Regions from separate parts of the Streptomyces sp. NA04227 genome, predicted to be linked through region 3. Evidence: riboswitches for the same ligand, from Rfam matches in the RefSeq annotation. Region 3 holds a riboswitch; each other region holds the start of a gene.

Region 1 (4,742 bases), 320 kb from region 3:
GTGCACAGAGATGTGCGCCGAGGGATGTGGCCGAGAGATGCGAGGAGAATACCCCAGGGGGGTATCAAGTCAAGGTGGGGAGGCAGGAGGGGGCAGACGGGAGACGGCTTGCCAGGGATAGGGGGAGGGGGTATACATGGTGATCACGCGAGATACCCCCAGGGGGTATTGATGATCCGGCACCAGAGCCGGACTCCGCCATCCGCCCACCCCCGCGAGGAGCAGCAATGACCGCCCCCATCACGCCCGTCACCACCGTCGCCCCCGCCTCCGCCACCGCCACCGACAACGCCCAAGTCGAACTCCTCATCGGCGGTATGACCTGCGCCTCCTGCGCGGCCCGCGTGGAGAAGAAGCTCAACCGCATGGACGGTGTCGAGGCGACCGTCAACTACGCGACCGAGAAGGCCAGGGTCACCTTCGGCGCGGGCACGGCGGTCGAGGATCTGATCGCGACCGTGGAGGCGACGGGGTATACGGCGAAGGAGCCGCCACCGGCGCATCCCGGTCCCGGGCAGGGCCACTTGCCGGGCGCGGACGGCGGTGCGGCGAGGGGCGGCGGCGGGTCGGGGGCCGAGGCCGGGCAGTCCGAGGAGGCCGACGGGCTCGGGCCGCTCCGGCAGCGGCTGACGACCGCGGTCGCGCTCGCGGTGCCGGTGATCGCGATGGCGATGGTGCCGTCCCTGCAGTTCACGTACTGGCAGTGGCTGTCGCTCACGCTCGCCGCGCCGGTCGTCACCTACGCGGCCTGGCCCTTCCACCGTGCGGCCTGGACCAACGCGCGGCACGGCGCCGCCACCATGGACACGCTCATCTCGGTCGGGACCTCGGCCGCCTTCCTCTGGTCGCTGTGGGCCCTGTTCTTCGGGACGGCCGGGGAACCGGGCATGACGCACCCCTTCGAGCTCTCCATCTCCCGTACCGACGGCGCCGGGAACATCTATCTGGAGGCCGCGGCGGGCGTGACCGCCTTCATCCTGGCCGGTCGCTACTTCGAGGCACGCTCCAAGCGCAAGGCGGGAGCCGCGCTGAAGGCGCTCCTGGAACTCGGCGCCAAGGAGGTCGCCGTACTGCGCGACGGCCTCGAGGAGACTGTGCCGGTTGCCGAACTCCGCGTCGGGGACCGCTTCGTGGTCCGCCCCGGCGAGAAGATCGCCACCGACGGCACCGTGGTCGAGGGCGCCTCGGCGGTCGACGCCTCGATGCTCACCGGTGAGTCGGTACCCGTCGAGGTGGCCGTCGGCGACCCGGTCACCGGCGCCACCCTCAACGCGGGCGGGCGCCTGGTCGTCGAAGCCACCCGGATCGGCGCGGACACCCAACTCGCCCGGATGGCACGGATGGTGGAGGACGCGCAGAACGGCAAGGCCGCCGCGCAGCGTCTGGCCGACCGTATCTCGGGGGTCTTCGTGCCCGTCGTGATCGCCCTGGCGCTCGGCACCCTCGGCTTCTGGCTGGGCAACGGCTCGGGACTGACCGCCGCGTTCACCGCCGCCGTGGCGGTACTGATCATCGCCTGCCCCTGCGCCCTGGGCCTGGCCACTCCGACCGCGCTGATGGTCGGCACCGGTCGCGGCGCCCAACTCGGCATACTCATCAAGGGTCCCGAGGTCCTGGAGAGCACCCGCCGGGTCGACACCGTCGTCCTGGACAAGACCGGCACCGTCACCACCGGCCGGATGACCCTCCTCGCCGTGCACACCGCGGGCGGCGTCACGGAGAACGAAGTCCTGCGGCTGGCGGGCGCGTTGGAGCACTCCTCGGAGCACCCCATCGCCCGGGCGGTCGCCCAGGCGGCCACCGAGGCACTCGGCACCCTGCCCACCCCCGAGGACTTCGCCAACATTCCCGGCCTCGGGGTCCAGGGAATCGTCGACGGGCACGCCGTACTCGTGGGCCGCGAAGGCCTGTTGGTGGAGTGGGCGATGGAACTGCCCGCCGAACTAAATGAGTTGAAGCGGCGTGCCGAAAAGGCGGGCCGTTCCGCGATCGCGGTCGCCTGGGACGGCGAGGCCCGTGCCGTGCTCGAAGTCGCCGACGCCGTCAAGGAGTCGAGCCCCGAGGCCATCCGGCGCCTGCGTGCCCTCGGGCTGACCCCGATCCTGCTCACCGGCGACAACCGGGCGGTCGCCGAGTCGGTCGCCGCCGAGGTCGGCATCGAGGAGGTCATCGCCGAGGTGCTGCCGCAGGACAAGGTCGACGTGGTCAAGCGGCTCCAGGCCGAAGGCCGCAGCGTCGCCATGGTCGGCGACGGGGTCAACGACGCCGCCGCGCTCGCCCAGGCCGACCTCGGCCTGGCCATGGGCACCGGCACCGACGCGGCCATCGAGGCGGGCGACCTCACCCTGGTACGGGGCGACCTGCGCGCCGCCGCCGACGCCATCCGGCTCGCCCGGCGCACCCTCGGCACCATCCAGAGCAACCTCTTCTGGGCCTTCGCCTACAACGTCGCGGCGCTTCCGCTCGCCGCCGCCGGACTCCTCAACCCCATGCTCGCCGGGGCCGCGATGGCCTTCTCCTCCGTCTTCGTCGTCGGCAACAGCCTGCGCCTGCGGGGCTTCCAGCCGGTGCGCTGAGCCGCTGCCCGCCTCCGCACGGGGCCGGTGACCTGCTACGGAGCAGGTCACCGGCCCCTGCTGGGTGCCCCGCCCCTGCGCCGCGCCCGGACCCCCTCTAGGCTGACCGGTGCAGTAGGTTCGCCCCGTCCGCCAGACGGGATGCGTCGCAAGAGGGAACCCGGTGGGAATCCGGGACTGCCCCGCAGCGGTGAACAGGAACGACCGCCGTCATACGCACTGGGTCCATGGAGGGCCTGGGAAGCGACGGCCAGTAGGTGTCTCGTGTCCGCGAGACGTGCCCGTGAGTCCGAAGACCTGCCAACTGCCCGCGTGCGGAACCTTCCGTGCGCGGACATCCCGGTGACCTCGAGGGCGGGTCGGCGCACACATCGGACACAGCGACCGTGCTATCGCCGCGCGGGTCCCGGCCGTCCGGTCTGTTGCTCCCTTCGCGCTCTCGTCCCGTTCTCCGGGATCTCAGGGATTCGTCTCGCGAAGGAGATCTCCGTGACAGCCAAGTCCGCAGCCGCGGCGGCACGCGCCACCGTGTACGGCTACCCCCGCCAGGGTGGCAACCGGGACCTGAAGAAGGCCATCGAGGGCTACTGGAAGGGCCGCGTCGGCGCCGACGCCCTCCGGGCGACCGCGGCCGAGCTGCGCCGCACCAACTGGCGGCAACTGACCGAGGCCGGTATCGACGAGGTACCGACCGGCGACTTCTCGTACTACGACCATGTCCTGGACACCACCGTCATGGTGGGCGCGATCCCCGAGCGGCACCGTGAGGCCCTCGACGCGGACGCACTGGACGGGTACTTCGCCATGGCGCGAGGCACCCAGCGGGTCGCACCGCTGGAGATGACCAAGTGGTTCGACACCAACTACCACTATCTGGTCCCGGAGCTGGGCCCGGACACCCGCTTTCGCACCGACTCCCGCAAGCAGGTGGCGGAGCTGACCGAGGCCCTGGAACTGGGCCACACCGCCCGCCCGGTCCTGGTCGGCCCGGTCACCTATCTGCTGCTCGCCAAGCCCGCACCCGGCGTGGCCGAGGACTTCGACCCGCTCACGCTCCTGGACCGCCTGCTGCCCGTGTACGCCGAGGTCCTGGCCGACCTGCGCGCGGCCGGTGCGCGGTGGGTGCAACTGGACGAGCCCGCCCTGGCGCAGGACCGGAGCCCGGCCGAACTGAACGCCGCCGGGCGCGCCTACCGTGAACTGGGCACCCTCACCGACCGTCCCCAGCTGCTCGTCGCCTCCTACTTCGACCGCCTGGGCGCGGCCCTGCCGGTGCTGGCGAAGGCACCGGTCGACGGTCTCGCCCTGGACTTCACCGAGGCCGCCGCCGCCAACCTCGACGACCTCGCCGCGGTGGGCGGGCTGCCCGGCAAGCGGCTGGTCGCCGGTGTCGTGAACGGCCGCAACATCTGGATCAACGACCTGTCCAAGTCCCTTGCCACACTGGGCACTTTGCTCGGTCTGGCCGACCATGTGGATGTCGCCGCCTCCTGCTCGCTGCTGCACGTCCCGCTCGACGCGGCCGTCGAACGCGACATCGATCCGCAGATCCTGCGCTGGCTGGCCTTCGCCCGCCAGAAGAGCGCCGAGGTCGTCGCCCTGGCCAATGGCCTCACCCATGGCACCGGCTCGCTCACCGCGGAACTCTCCGCCAACCGCGCCGCCCTCGCCTCCCGGGCGCAGTCCCCGGTCACCCACGACCCCGCCGTACGCGCCCGGGCCGCCGCGGTCACCGACGCCGACGCCCGCCGCTCCCAGCCGTACGCCCGGCGGGCCGCGGCCCAGCGCGAACGTCTCGGCCTGCCCCTGCTGCCGACCACGACCATCGGTTCCTTCCCGCAGACCGGTGAACTGCGCACCGCGCGGGCGGACTTGCGTACGGGCCGGATCGACACGGCGGCGTACGAGGAGCGCATCGCCGCCGAGATCCGCGAGGTCGTGGCCTTCCAGGAGAAGGCGGGCCTGGACGTCCTGGTGCACGGCGAGCCCGAACGCAACGACATGGTGCAGTACTTCGCCGAGCGGCTCACCGGCTACCTCGCCACCCGGCACGGCTGGGTCCAGTCCTACGGCACCCGCTACGTCCGCCCGCCCGTCCTGGCGGGCGACATCTCCCGCCCCGAGCCCATGACGGTGCGCTGGGCCGAGTACGCCCAGTCGCTCACC
Region 2 (4,742 bases), 3.3 Mb from region 3:
ACGTACGACCGCCTCGCCCGCCGGAGCTGCGAGCAAGGTCACATCGCCGCCGAGGGTCGCGACATCGCCCCGGCCGTCGTCCAGGGCGAACAGGAAGCGGCCCGAGAGGGCGGTCGTCCACTGCTCGGCGCACAGCAGGCCGTCCAGCTCACGGGCCCACAACTGGACGTGGGCGAAGCCGGTTTGGTCGAGTCCGGCGGCCGGTGAGGCCACGATGTTGCGTACGCGTTCGTGCCGCTCGGAGGGGAGCAGGTCCGCCTCGTGCAGCAGTGCGGCGAGTTCGCCGCCGCAGGTCTCGCCGAGGCCGCGCAGTTCGACGTTGCCGCGCGAGGTGATGCTCAGCCGCCCGTCGGCGAGCCGCTCCGCCGCGTCGGCGAGGGTCTCGGCCTGACGGGACGTCAACAGGCCCCCGGGCAGCCGGAGTCGGGCCAGAAAGCCGTCGTCGGCGCGGTGCAGTCGAAGTGCGCCGGGGCAGGCGTCGCCCCGTTCGCGGGAGGGAGCCCGGCCCGCGACCTCGGAGGGAGTCGAGTGGGGCGGCATGGCGGCGAGCATACCCACGGCCTGCGGCCCCGCCACCGGCGCGAACAGTGATCTGCGCCCCGTTCCCGCCACCGGCTGTCACTGTCTCCGGCACCGTCACGGCCGCCGCGCCCGCGCCGCGCACGCACCCCATCCCGTGCCCGCGCACGCACCCCATCCCCTGCCCGCGCACGCCCCCGCCCCCATGCCCGCGCACGCACCGGCGCCAACGGCGCACGACCCCGGCGGACCCGCCCGTTCCACAAGCCTGCGCGCAAGCCCGCCCGAAAGCCCCTCCGCAAGCACCTCCGTCAGCACCAAAGGTGACGAACGCCCCGCCGACAAGCACCCCCTCCTGCACTTACTATTCCTGCGGCGGGCCAACTGGTCCGTCGACGGCCAGGCCCCGTCCTGTGAGGAAGCCGGTGCGAATCCGGCACGGTCCCGCCACTGTGAGCCCGGTCCCCGGGTGAGTCAGGAACTCTCAGCCGTCCGACAACTGCCCGGGGCGTGGACACCCCGAGGAAGGCCAACGCCCCCATGCCGCACGCGCCCGAGGCTCAGCCCCGCGAGATCCTGCTCCTGTCGACCTCCGACACCGATCTGCTCAGTGCCCGCGCGGCGAACGGCCCGGTGGCCTACCGCTTCGCCAACCCTTCCCGGCTCGCCCTCGACGAACTGCCCGCGCTCCTGGACGGCGCGGACCTCGTCGTCGTACGCCTCCTCGGAGGCATCCGCGCCTGGCAGGAAGGCCTCGACCTGCTGCTCGCCGACGGCCGCCCGGTGATCGTCCTCACCGGTGAACAGGCCCCCGACGCCCAGCTGATGGCCGCCTCCACGGTGCCGGTCGGCATCGCCGCCGAGGCGCACGCCTACCTCGCGCACGGCGGCCCGGCCAACCTGGAGCAGCTCGCCCGCTTCCTCTCCGACACCGTGCTGCTCACCGGCCACGGCTTCGACGCGCCCGCGCCCGCGCCCACCTGGGGGCCGCTGGAGCGCACGGCCCGCATCACCGCCCCCACCGACCACGACGTGCCCACCGTCGCGGTGCTCTACTACCGCGCCCACCACATGAGCGGCAACACCGCCTTCGTGGAGGCGCTGTGCGCCGCCGTCGAGGACGCGGGCGCCCGGGCGCTGCCGCTGTACGTGGCCTCGCTGCGCGCCCCCGAGGCCGAGCTGATCGAGGCCCTCGGCGCGGCCGACGCCATCGTCACCACCGTCCTCGCCGCGGGCGGCACCAAGCCGGCGGCCGCCTCCGCGGGCGGCGACGACGAGTCCTGGGACGCGGGCGCGCTCACCGCCCTGGACGTCCCGATCCTCCAGGCCCTGTGCCTGACCGGCTCGCGCGGCGACTGGGAGGAGAACGACGAGGGCGTCTCGCCGCTGGACGCGGCCAGCCAGATCGCGGTGCCCGAGTTCGACGGCCGCCTGATCACCGTCCCGTTCTCCTTCAAGGAGATCGACGAGGACGGCCTCCCGGCGTACGTACCCGACGCCGAGCGCGCGGCCCGCGTCGCCGGAATCGCCGTACGCCACGCGCGACTTCGGTACGTCCCCGCCGCCGAGAAGCGTCTCGCCCTGGTGCTCTCGGCGTACCCGACCAAGCACTCCCGTATCGGCAACGCGGTCGGTCTGGACACCCCCGCCAGTGCCGTGGCCCTGCTGCGCCGCCTGCGCGCCGAGGGCTACGACTTCGGTCCCGAGGAGGAGATCCCCGGCCTGGTCTCCGGCGACGGCGACGAGCTGATCCGCGCGCTCATCGAGGCGGGCGGCCACGACCAGGACTGGCTCACCGAGGAGCAGCTGGCCCGTAACCCCGTCCGGATCCCGGCGGCCGACTACAAGCGCTGGTACGCGACGCTGCCCGAGGAACTGCGTACCGCGGTCGAGCAGCACTGGGGCCCGCCGCCCGGCGAGATGTTCGTCGACCGCAGCCGCAACCCGGAGGGCGACATCGTGCTCGCCGCGCTGCGCCGCGGCAATCTGCTGATCGTCATCCAGCCCCCGCGCGGCTTCGGCGAGAACCCGATCGCGATCTACCACGACCCCGATCTGCCGCCCAGCCACCACTACTTGGCCGCCTACCGCTGGATGGCCAGCGACCCCGAGGCGGGCGGCTTCGGCGCGCACGCGATGATCCACCTCGGCAAGCACGGCAACCTGGAGTGGCTGCCCGGCAAGAACGCGGGCCTGTCCTCGGCCTGCGCCCCCGACGCCGCACTCGGCGACCTGCCCCTGATCTACCCGTTCCTGGTCAACGACCCGGGCGAGGGCACCCAGGCCAAGCGCCGCGTGCACGCCACCCTCATCGACCACCTGGTCCCGCCGATGGCCCGCGCCGACTCCTACGGAGACATCGCACGCCTGGAGCAACTCCTCGACGAGTACGCCCAGATCAGCTCGATGGACCCGGCCAAGCTGCCCGCCATCCGCGCCCAGATCTGGACCCTCATCCAGGCCGCGAAGCTCGACCACGACCTGGGCCTCGCGGACCGTCCCGACGACGACGGCTTCGACGACTTCCTGCTGCACGTCGACGGCTGGCTGTGCGAGGTCAAGGACGCCCAGATCCGCGACGGACTCCACGTCCTCGGCGCCCCGCCCGCGGGCGCCGACCGCGTCAACCTGGTCCTCGCCGTACTGCGCGCCCGCCAGATCTGGGGCGGCACCACCGCCCTGCCCGGACTGCGCGAGGCGCTCGGCCTGGACGAATCCGCCGCCACCCGCACCACCGCCGACGAGGCCGAGGCCAAGGCGCGCGCCCTGGTCCAGGCCATGGACGACGCCGACTGGGACCCCGCCGCCGTCACGCGGGTCTCCTCCGGACAGGGCGAACAGGTCGCCGCCATTCTGGAGTTCGCCGCTCGCGAGGTCGTCCCGCGCCTGGCCGCGACCACCGACGAACTCGACCACGCAGTCCACGCGCTCGGCGGCGGCTTCGTCCCCGCGGGCCCCTCGGGCTCCCCGCTGCGCGGCCTGGTCAACGTCCTGCCGACCGGCCGCAACTTCTACTCCGTCGACCCCAAGGCCGTCCCCTCCCGCCTCGCCTGGGAGACCGGCCAGGCCCTCGCCGACTCCCTCCTGGAGCGCTACCGCACCGACAACGGTGAATGGCCCACCTCGGTCGGCCTGTCCCTGTGGGGCACCAGCGCGATGCGTACGGCGGGCGACGACGTCGCCGAGGCCCTTGCCCTGCTCGGCATCCGCCCCGTCTGGGACGACGCCTCGCGCCGCGTCACCGGCCTGGAGCCCATCCCCGCCGAGGAGTTGGGCCGCCCGCGCATCGACGTCACCCTGCGCATCTCCGGCTTCTTCCGCGACGCCTTCCCGCACACCATCGGCCTCCTCGACGACGCGGTACGCCTTGCCGCCTCGCTCGACGAGCCCGCCGAGGCCAACTTCGTCCGCGCCCACGCCCAGGCCGAACTCGCCGACCACGGCGACGAACGCCGCGCCACCACCCGCATCTTCGGCTCCCGCCCCGGCACCTACGGCGCGGGCCTGCTCCAGCTCATCGACTCCCGCGACTGGCGCACCGACGCCGACCTCGCCGAGGTCTACACGGTCTGGGGCGGCTACGCCTACGGCCGCGGACTCGACGGCCGCCCCGCCCGCGAGGAGATGGAGACCGCGTACAAGCGCATCGCGGTGGCCGCCAAGAACACCGACACCCGCGAACACGACATCGCCGACTCGGACGACTACTTCCAGTACCACGGCGGCATGGTCGCCACCGTCCGCGCCCTGCGCGGCACTGCCCCCGAGGCCTACATCGGCGACTCCACCCGCCCCGAGACCATCCGCACCCGCACCCTGGTCGAGGAGACCAGCCGCGTCTTCCGCGCCCGCGTCGTCAACCCCAAGTGGATCGAGGCCATGCGCCGCCACGGCTACAAGGGCGCCTTCGAACTCGCCGCCACCGTGGACTACTTGTTCGGCTACGACGCCACCACGGGCGTGGTCGCCGACTGGATGTACGACAAGCTGACGGAGACCTACGTCCTCGACCCGGTCAACCGCGCCTTCCTCCAGGAGGCCAACCCGTGGGCGCTGCACGGGATCGCGGAACGCTTGCTGGAGGCGGAGTCGCGGGGGATGTGGGAGAAGCCGGATCCGGCGGTACTCGAGGAGCTGCGGGGCGTACTCCTTGAGACGGAAGGGGAGTTGGAGGGGGACGGGGAGTAGGCGGCACCGAGACCACGAGGGCGGGTGGCGTGCCG
Region 3 (4,742 bases):
GTTCGTGGCCGCCTTCGACAAGATGGGCCTCGCCGCGGGCGCGGGCATCGTGAACTTCGTGGTCCTCACGGCCGCGCTCTCCTCCTGCAACTCCGGTATGTACTCCACCGGCCGGATGCTGCGCGGCCTCGCGCTCAACGGCCAGGGCCCGAAGCTGTTCACGCGCCTGACCAAGGCCGGCACCCCGCTGATCGGCACCACCTTCTCGGCGGCCCTGATGATGGTCGGCGTCTGGATCAACTACCAGTGGCCCGGCAAGGCCTTCGACTACGTCGTCTCCTTCGCCACCATCTCCGGTATGTGGGCCTGGATCATGATCCTGATCTGCCAGCTCCGCTACCGCGCCAAGGCCGACCGCGGCGAACTGCCCGCCTCCGAGTTCCGGGCGCCGGGCGCCCCGTGGACCAGCTGGTTCGCGCTGGCCTTCATCGCGATGGTCATCGTGATGATGGGCATCGACAAGGACTCGCGCATCTCGCTGTACTGCGCGCCGATCTGGGGCGCGATCATGCTCCTGTCGTACCTGGTCCTGCGCTCCCGCAACCCGCAGGGCACCGCCTTCCAGCGGACCGCCCAGAAGGCCGAGGCCGGCTCCCGCGACTGAGGTTCCGCCTCACCCGTTCCAGCATGTGGGCCACCCCGTATCGACCATCGATACGGGGTGGCCCACCCGCATATTCTGGGCGGCATGCTGACCCTCACCCAGGCCCTGTACGACCAGATCGTGGAACACGCCCGCAAGGACCACCCCGACGAGGCCTGCGGCGTCGTCGCCGGACCGGAGGGCACCGGCCGCCCCGAGCGCTTCGTACCCATGCTCAACGCCGCCCGCTCGCCCACCTTCTACGAGTTCGACTCCGGCGACCTGCTCAAGCTCTACCGCGAGATGGACGACCGGGACGAAGAGCCCGTGATCATCTACCACTCGCACACCTCGACCGAGGCCTACCCCTCCCGTACCGACATCTCGTACGCGAACGAGCCCGGCGCCCACTACGTCCTGGTCTCCACCGCCGACACCGACGGCCTCGGCGACTTCCAGTTCCGCTCCTTCCGGATCGTCGAGGGCGAGATCACCGAGGAAGAGGTGAAGGTCGTCACCGCGTACTGAAGAGGGGAGCGCCGGGGGCACGCCGAGGGGTGGCGGGCATACTGAGCAGCGACCCAGGGCGGCAGGCCCAGGAAGCCGGTGCGAGTCCGGCACGGTCCCGCCACTGTGACCCCGCCCCGCGGGGAAGCCAGGAACTGACCTGCCGCCTTCTTCCACTTACGCAGGGGACGCGGATCCCCTGGAGGAGGCCCCCATGGCCCGGCGCCCGCGCGCCCTCGCGCTCACCGCTGCCCTTCTGCTCCCCGCCGCACTCGGCGGCTGCTCCGACTCCGGCTCCGGGGACGGCGACGACCGGGCCCGGCAGCCCGGCTTCCCGTACACCGTCACCAACTGCGGCGTACGCACCACCTTCGAGGCGCCCCCCGAGCGGGCCGTCACCATGAACCAGCACGTCACCGAGATCATGCTGGCCCTCGGCCTGGAGAAGTCGATGGCGGGCACCGCCTACCTCGACGACAAGATCGCGCCCGCCTACCGCGCCGCGTACAAGAAGGTCCCGGTACTCGCCAAGGAGTACCCCGGCAAGGAGCAACTCCTCGCCGCCGACCCCGACTTCGTCTACGGCGGCTACGCCAGCGCCTTCGCCGCCAAGGACGGCCGGGCCCGCGACGACCTGCAGAAGTCCGGCATCGACACCCGCCTCAACACCGAGAACTGCACCAACGGCGCGGCCGGACTGGACGACCTGTACCGCGAAGTCGACGAGGTCGCCCGCACCTTCGGCGTCCCGGACCGGGCCAAGCGCTGGACCGAGCGGGCCCGCGCCACCGTCGCCGCCGCCGCGAAACACACCAAGGACACCCGCCCCGTCTCCGTCTTCGTCTACGACAGCGGCGACAAGACCGCCTTCACCGCGGGCGGCAAGGGCATCGGCAACGAGATCATCACCCGCGCCGGGGGCCGCAACGTCTTCGCCGACCTCGACAAGTCCTTCGGCGACGCCTCCTGGGAACAGGTCGTGGAACGGCGCCCCGAGACGATCGTCATCTACGACTACGGCTCGGTGAGCGTCGAACAGAAGAAGAAGCGCCTCCTGAACGACCCCGCCCTCAAGGACGTCCCGGCGATCAAGAACAAGCGCTTCGCCGTCATGCCCCTGTCGGACACCGTCCTCGGCGTCCGCGCCCCCGACGCCATCGCCCGCCTCGCCGCACAGCTCCACCCGGCGAACGGGCGATGAGCGTGGCGTCCGACGGGGGGCGCGGTACGGGGGATGCGGTGACGGGTCTTGCGGGCGGTACATGGGACCAAGCGTCCGGCCGGGAGCACCACACGGCGAACTCGGCGCCCGGCAAAGCCACTTCACCGGCGGGTGGCAAGCCCGGTCCACCACCGCCCGGCAAGTCCACCCGCCGGAGACCCGCGGGCCCCACCCCCGGCCCCCTCCGCTACACCCTCGTCCTCACCCTGCTCACCGCCGCGCTGGCCGCCGCGATCCTCGCCGCCCTCGCCCTCGGCTCCGTGCACATACCGACCGGCGAGGTCCTGGGCGCCCTCGCCCCCGGCGCCGAACCCAGCCCGCGGCGCACGATCGTGCGCGAGGTGCGGCTGCCACGCACGGTGCTGGCCGTCGTGGTGGGCGCGGGTCTCGCCGTCGTCGGCACCGTGCTCCAGGCCCTGGTGCGCAACCCGCTCGCCGACCCGTTCCTGCTCGGCATCTCCTCGGGCGCGAGCGCCGGTGCCGTACTGGTGATGGTCCTCGGCATCGGCGGCGGCATCACCACCACTGTCGCCATGCCCGCCGCCGCCTTCGCCGGTGCGCTGCTCGCCCTGGCCCTCGTCTACGGTCTCGCGCGGCGCGGCGGCACCCTCACCGGGACCCGGCTCGTACTCGCCGGGGTCGCCGTCTCGTACATCCTGTCCGCGCTGACCACGCTGATCCTGGTGCTCGCCGCCCGGCCCGAGCACTTCCAGGAGGCCATGCACTGGACGCTCGGCGGACTCGGCAGCGCCCGCTGGGACACCCTGCTGCTGCCCTCGGTGGTCGTCGTCCTCGGCACCCTCGTCCTGCTGCTGCTCGCAAGGCCCCTGGACCTGATGGCCCTCGGCGAGGAGGACGCCACCGTGCTCGGCCTGGACACCAGCCGGTTCCGCGGCGCCGTGTTCGTCCTGTCCTCGCTGCTCACCGCGGTCATGGTGGCGGTCAGCGGCGCCGTCGGCTTCATCGGCCTGATGGTTCCGCACGCCGCCCGGCTCGTCGTCGGCGCCGGGCACCGCGCCCTGCTGCCCGTCGCGGCGCTCGGCGGCGCGCTCGCCCTGGTCCTCGCCGACCTCGGCGCACGCACGGTGGCCGCACCCCAGGACATCCCCGTCGGCGTGCTCACCGCCCTCATCGGCGGCCCCTTCCTGCTGTGGCTGATGCGCCGTCGCCCGGAGGTGACCCTGCTGTGACCGCCCGCCTCGCCATCCGTTCCCTGCGCTTCACCACGGACGGCGCCACCCTCCTCGACGGCGTCGACCTCGACGCCGCACCCGGCGAGACCGTCGGCCTGGTCGGCCCCAACGGCAGCGGCAAGTCCACCTTGCTGCGCTGCGTCTACGGCACCCTGACCCCGACCGGCGGCGAAATCCTCCTCGACGGGCGGGAGCTCACCGCCACCCCCGTACGCGAACGGGCCCGCAGCATCGCCGCCGTACCCCAGGACGGCCACGGCGGCGGGGACTTCGCCGTCCGGCAGATCGTCGCCATGGGCCGCTCCCCGCACAAACGCTTCTGGGAGGCCGACACCGCCGCCGACGCCGCACGCGTCACCGAGGCCCTCGACCGGGTCGGCGCCGCCCACCTCGCCGACCGGCCCTTCGCGCAACTGTCCGGCGGCGAACGCCAGCGCGTCCTCGTCGCCCGCACCCTCGTCCAGGACCCGGCACTGCTCGTCCTGGACGAACCGACCAACCATCTCGACATCCGGTACCAGCTGGACGTCCTCCACCTGGTCCGCACCCTGGCCACCACCAGCCTGCTCGCCCTGCACGACCTCAACCTCGCCGCGTACTTCTGCGACCGCCTCCACGTCCTCGACCAGGGAAAAGTCATCGCCTCCGGCCCACCGGAAGAGGTCCTCACACCCGACCTCCTCGCCAAGGTCTACGGTGTCCGTGCCGAGGTCGCCGTCCACCCGACCACCGGCGCTCCCACCGTCACCTACCTGCCCGGTCCCGTCTGACGAACAGAATCCGTCCAGGATGCGAGATCACATTCCGGAACCCGGACCGGGAATCGATACGATGAGCCCATGGTTTTCCACGACGTGAGCGAACAGCCCCCGAGCAGCCTGCTGCTTGTGGCGCGCCTCCACGTCGATCTGTGCAGGCTCGCCAGCGCCATCTGTCGCAGCGCCACCCGTCACGACTGACCGACGCCTGTCACGACTGACGCCTGTCGCCCGCCGCCGAACGGCCAAGGGCCACGCAGCCGCAACGCGCTCACCGCGCACCGCCAGGAACCCGACCGGGGCCGCCGCGCGCCTCACCGACGAACCTCCCCGAAGGAGCCCAACGCCATGGCCATCGAGGTCCGCATCCCGACCATCCTCCGCACCTACACCGACGGCGCCAAGGCGGTGGAGGGCAACGGGAGCACCCTCGCCGAGCTCTTCGCCGACCTGGAAGCCCGCCACACCGGCATCCAGGA
Region 4 (4,742 bases), 1.3 Mb from region 3:
CGCCCGGGACTCCACCTCGTCCTCGATGTGCTCGCCGAGCAACTGGAAGCCGCCGCAGATGCCGAGCACCGGACGGTCCTCGGCCGCGCGGCGCGCCAGCGCGTCGGCGAGCCCGCGCTCGCGCAGCCAGCGCAGCGCGCCCACGGTGCCGCGGGTGCCGGGCACGATGACCAGATCGGCGTCGGCGAGGTCCGCGGGACGGTCCACGAACCGCACCACGACGCCCGGTTCGGCGGCCAGCGCGTCCACATCGGTGAAGTTCGACATCAGCGGTACGGCGCAGACGGCGACCCGCAGCACGTCCTCGCCGTACGGCTCGGCCACCGAGGACTCGCGCACCGCCCCGCGCATCGAGACGTTGAGGCCGTCCTCCTCGTCGATGCCCAGCCCGTGCTGGAAGGGCAGTACGCCGTAGGTGGCGCGGCCGGTGAGCCCGCGCAGCATGTCCAGGCCCGGCGTGAGCAGCGAGACGTCGCCGCGGAACTTGTTGACCAGGTACCCGGCGAGCAGGGCCTGGTCCTCGGGCGCGAGCAGCGCCGTCGTACCGAAGAAGGAGGCGAACACCCCGCCCCGGTCGATGTCGCCGACCACCAGGACCGGCAGCCGGGCGGCGCGTGCGATGCCCATGTTGACGATGTCGGTACGGCGCAGGTTGATCTCCGCGGGGCTGCCCGCGCCCTCGCAGATCACCGCGTCGTGCGTGGCCCGCAGCTCTTCCAGGCAGCCCACGACGGTCTCCAGGAGCGCCTCGCGTCCGCCGCCGTGCAGGCCCGAGCCGAGCCGTGCGTCCTCGGTGCCGAAGAAGCCGCGCGCGCTCAGCTCGCCGACCGGCCTGCCCATCAGGACGACCTGGCTGGTGCGGTCGCCGCCCGGCTTGAGCAGGACCGGATTCATCAGCGCGCTCGGCTCGATACGGCAGGCCTGGGCCTGCATCGCCTGCGCCCGGCCGATCTCCGCACCCTCCCTGGTCACAAAGGAGTTGAGCGACATGTTCTGGCCCTTGAACGGCGCCACCTTCACCCCGCGGCGCACCAGCCAGCGGCAGATGCCCGCCGTCACCACACTCTTGCCGGCGTCCGAGGTCGTCCCCGCGACCAGCAGTCCGCCGCGTCCGGCCGTCGTCATCGCACACCCTTCCGGCGGCGCAGCAGTCCGGCCACCGCGCACACTCCGAACGCCAGCGCCGTCACACGGCGCGAGAGCCGTACCGCCCGCGCGATGTCGGCCGGTCGTACGTCCCGGCCCTCGCCGTTGAGTACCGGCCGGTGCTCGACCCGGCCCGCGTAGGACAGCGTGCCGCCGAGACGGACGCCGAGCGCGCCCGCGAACGAGGCTTCCACGGGGCCCGCGTTGGGGCTCGGATGCCGCTGGGCGTCCTCGCGCCAGGCCCGCAGTGCCGCGCGCGGATCGTCTCCGGCGCACACGGCGAGTACGGCGGTGAGCCGCGCACCGGGCGCTCCGGCGAGGTCGTCGAGGCGGGCGGAGGCCCAGCCGAACCGCAGGTGCCGGGGGGACTTGTGACCGACCATCGCGTCCAGCGTGTTCACCGCGCGGAAGCCGAGCAGTCCGGGGACCCCGGCCAGGGCGCCCCAGACCAGGGCGCCCACCACCGCGTCCGAGGTGTTCTCGGCCACCGATTCCACGACGGCGCGGGCCAGGCCCGCCTCGTCGAGTGCCTGTGGATCGCGCCCGCACAGATGGGGCAGCCGGGCGCGGGCGGCGCTCACGTCGCCCGACTCCAGGGCGTCGCCGATCGCCTGCGCCTCACGGGCCAGCGAGGTGCCGCCGACCACGGCCCAGGTGGCGGTGGCCGTCAACGCCACGGCGCCCACGGGGAAGTTGCGCACCGCGCGCGCGGCGAGCGCTCCGGCGCCCACGGCGCCCGAGACGCACAGGGCGGTGTAGAGCGCGCCCCAGCCCCGGTGATCGCGCCACAACCCGCGTTCCACGGCGGTCGCCGCACGCCCGAACACGGCGACCGGATGGCCTCGGCGAGGATCGCCGAACATCAGGTCGCCGAGGAGTCCGGCGGCGGCGCCGCAAGCGAAGTCTCGCTCGGCACCCATGAGTTCAGACCGCCGATCCGCCCGCGGAACGGTGCGTGGGGGTGCTGCCGGGAGCGCGGGGCACCGAGCGGCGCGTGTGCGCGGGCGCTCGGTCCTCGGCATGGCAGGGTTCGACAGGCGGGCAGCCCGGCATCGTCACATGTCCTCACTCAGGGTCCGCGCCCTGGTTCGACGGGACGACGGGGAGAGTCTCCTGGCTCCCGGATCCGCGGTGTCCCCGGCCTTCCAACCCCCTGCGGGGGGGCGTGACTTCCGGTGTGGGGACCGCTCCCCGGTGACAGTGGCGGGACCGCGCCGGATTCGCACCGGCTTCCTCTCTTCCGCCGTACATTTCGGCTCCGGCAGTCCACCACGCGCCGCCACACCCGTCAACTGGCCGCTGACCTGGGCGGGGAGAGTGTGCCGATCCCCACAGTCCGCCTCCGCGCGCCGTGCCGAGGGGCGTGCGCGTCGCCCTGCGGGGCGCGTTGAAGTGGGGGCATTGCACACGGATACGCCGGTGCGCCGCGGGACCCGTTCGAGGTTCCGCGGCGCACCGGCGTACCGGTCGTTCGACGGTCCGCCCACGCGGGCGTACCGGCGGGCGGGTCAGGCGACGATGAGCTGGATTCCGTAGCCGACGGCCCCCACGCAGAGCGCGAAGCAGACACAGGCTCCGGTGGTGGCGAGCGCGGCGGACTCGCTCTGCGCCACGGCGGCTTCGCGCCGGGCCAGCGAGACGATGCCGAGGGTGAACACGCCGACCAGGGCGACGGTCACCACCAGGCTGACTCCGAAGACGGAACCGAGAGCGGCCCAGTCGATGTCCATACGGGGCTCCTCAGGCGCGGGCGGGCTCGGCCTGCGCCGGGCTCGTGGAGTTGGCGGTACCGGCGGTACCGGTGGGCGGCGGCGCGACGGCGGCGACCGCGGTGGTCACGACTCCGGCGGGCTCCTCGGCGCCGTCGACGTCGTTGACGTTGTGGTGGTCGACCGGGCGGCGGCGGGACAGCAGCCAGATGGCGGCGGAGCCCGCGACCAGGAGGACGCCGGTCAGCACGGTGCCCCAGTCGCCCTGCTCGGTCAGCAGCTGTGCACCGGCGGCGACGAGACCTGCGGCCGGGAGGGTCAGACCCCAGGCGATGAACATCCGGGTCGCGGTCGACCAGCGGACCACGCCGCCCTTGCGGCCCAGGCCCGCGCCCATCACGGCGCCGGAGCAGGACTGCGTGGTGGACAGCGAGAAGCCCAGGTGCGAGGAGGCGAGGATGACCGTCGCGGCGCTGGTCTGGGCGGCGAAGCCCTGCGGCGGAGCGAGGTCGGTCAGGCCCTTGCCCATGGTGCGGATGATGCGCCAGCCGCCGAGGTAGGTGCCGAGCGCGATGGCGATACCCGCGGAGGTGATCACCCAGACCGGCGGGTTGGAGCCGGGGGACAGCACGCCGCCGGTGACGAGCGCGAGCGTGATGATGCCCATCGTCTTCTGCGCGTCGTTGGTGCCGTGGGCGAGCGAGACGAGTCCGGCCGAGGCGATCTGCCCGGCGCGGTAGCCCTTCGCGGTCGCCTTCTCGTCGGTCCTGGAGCCGAGCCGGTAGGTGAGCCGGGTCGCGAGCGCCGCGGCGATTCCGGCGACCAGCGGGGCGGCCACGGCGGGCAGCAGCACCTTGGTGACCACCGTCGAGCCGTTGACGGAGGACCAGCCGGCGGACATCACGGCGGCGCCGATGAGGCCACCGAACAGGGCGTGCGAGGAACTCGACGGCAGTCCCAGTAGCCAGGTCACGAGATTCCAGAGGATGGCGCCGACCAGTGCGGCGAAGATCACCTCGGTCTGGATGCCGCTCTCGTCGATCATCCCGCCGGAAATCGTCTTGGCGACCTCCACGGAGAGGAAGGCGCCCACGAGATTCAGTACGGCGGACATCGCCACCGCGGTCTTGGGCTTCAGTGCGCCGGTCGAGATGGTCGTCGCCATCGCGTTGGCTGTGTCGTGGAATCCGTTGGTGAAGTCGAACGCGAGGGCGGTGACGATCACTACCCCGAGCAGAAGGGTGAAGTTTTCCATTAACCCAGACTTCGGTTCGGCGACATTGGCGCGATGAACGTAAGCAACCTGGGTGAACGGAACATGAACTAACCAGGGCTTCGAAGTGTCACTGTCGCACGTCCGGCGTGTCCGCGTACAACCCGCCGCCCACCGGCACCGTTGTCCCCGTCCGTATCCGCGGCCGCGGGGCGGAACCGATGGCTCCGCCCCGCCGCCCGCGGGGGTGCGGGCGGCGGGGCGGCGGTCGCGGCCGCTATCGGGACGCGAACCTGTTCAGCTGGGACATGGCTCCGTTGAAGACGTTCTGGTCGCCGGGCAGTTTGCCCTTGGTGGAGTGCTGCCAGAAGGTCTGGAACGACCAGCCCGCGGGCATCGGGCCGGGGGACGAGGACCAGTTCGCCAGCCACAGCGGGTGCGACTTGGCGAACGCGCGGCTCTTGCCCGTGCAGGCGTTCCACCACTTCGTGCTGGTGTAGATCACCGGGCGGCGCTTGGTGACCCGCTTCACCTCGTCACTGAAGGACTGGATCCAGTTGACCATCGAGCGGGGGCTCATGCCGTAGCAGTTGGCCCCGTAGGGGTTGTGCTCGATGTCGAGCGCGGGCGGCAGGGTCTTGCCGTCCGGGCTCCACTTCCCGCCGTGCTTGAGG

Evidence for each region. A riboswitch is a leader RNA that binds a small molecule or an ion and turns the genes downstream of it on or off. The one in region 3 is predicted to bind cobalamin.
Region 1: another riboswitch for cobalamin. It lies ahead of metE (5-methyltetrahydropteroyltriglutamate--homocysteine S-methyltransferase); the one in region 3 lies ahead of HUT18_RS10505 (ABC transporter substrate-binding protein).
Region 2: another riboswitch for cobalamin. It lies ahead of cobN (cobaltochelatase subunit CobN); the one in region 3 lies ahead of HUT18_RS10505 (ABC transporter substrate-binding protein).
Region 4: another riboswitch for cobalamin. It lies ahead of HUT18_RS04755 (cobalamin biosynthesis protein); the one in region 3 lies ahead of HUT18_RS10505 (ABC transporter substrate-binding protein).

What each region holds. Positions count from the first base shown of each region.
Region 1 is NZ_CP054918.1:2,174,378-2,179,119, forward strand. It holds gene HUT18_RS09020 (cation-translocating P-type ATPase) at 318-2,576, shown strand; cobalamin riboswitch at 2,676-2,896, shown strand; gene metE (5-methyltetrahydropteroyltriglutamate--homocysteine S-methyltransferase) at 3,066-4,742, shown strand, end outside.
Region 2 is NZ_CP054918.1:5,745,896-5,750,637, reverse strand. It holds partial or broken gene HUT18_RS24530 (cobalamin biosynthesis protein CobG) at 1-552, opposite strand, end outside; cobalamin riboswitch at 899-1,027, shown strand; gene cobN (cobaltochelatase subunit CobN) at 1,060-4,707, shown strand.
Region 3 is NZ_CP054918.1:2,491,489-2,496,230, reverse strand. It holds gene HUT18_RS10515 (amino acid permease) at 1-604, shown strand, start outside; gene HUT18_RS10510 (Mov34/MPN/PAD-1 family protein) at 689-1,111, shown strand; cobalamin riboswitch at 1,150-1,269, shown strand; gene HUT18_RS10505 (ABC transporter substrate-binding protein) at 1,305-2,291, shown strand; gene HUT18_RS10500 (iron ABC transporter permease) at 2,519-3,502, shown strand; gene HUT18_RS10495 (ABC transporter ATP-binding protein) at 3,499-4,275, shown strand; gene HUT18_RS34295 (putative leader peptide) at 4,345-4,464, shown strand; gene HUT18_RS10490 (MoaD/ThiS family protein) at 4,612-4,742, shown strand, end outside.
Region 4 is NZ_CP054918.1:1,158,093-1,162,834, reverse strand. It holds gene HUT18_RS04760 (cobyric acid synthase) at 1-1,125, opposite strand, end outside; gene HUT18_RS04755 (cobalamin biosynthesis protein) at 1,122-2,066, opposite strand; cobalamin riboswitch at 2,250-2,406, opposite strand; gene HUT18_RS04750 (hypothetical protein) at 2,655-2,876, opposite strand; gene HUT18_RS04745 (inorganic phosphate transporter) at 2,887-4,110, opposite strand; gene HUT18_RS04740 (lysozyme) at 4,346-4,742, opposite strand, start outside.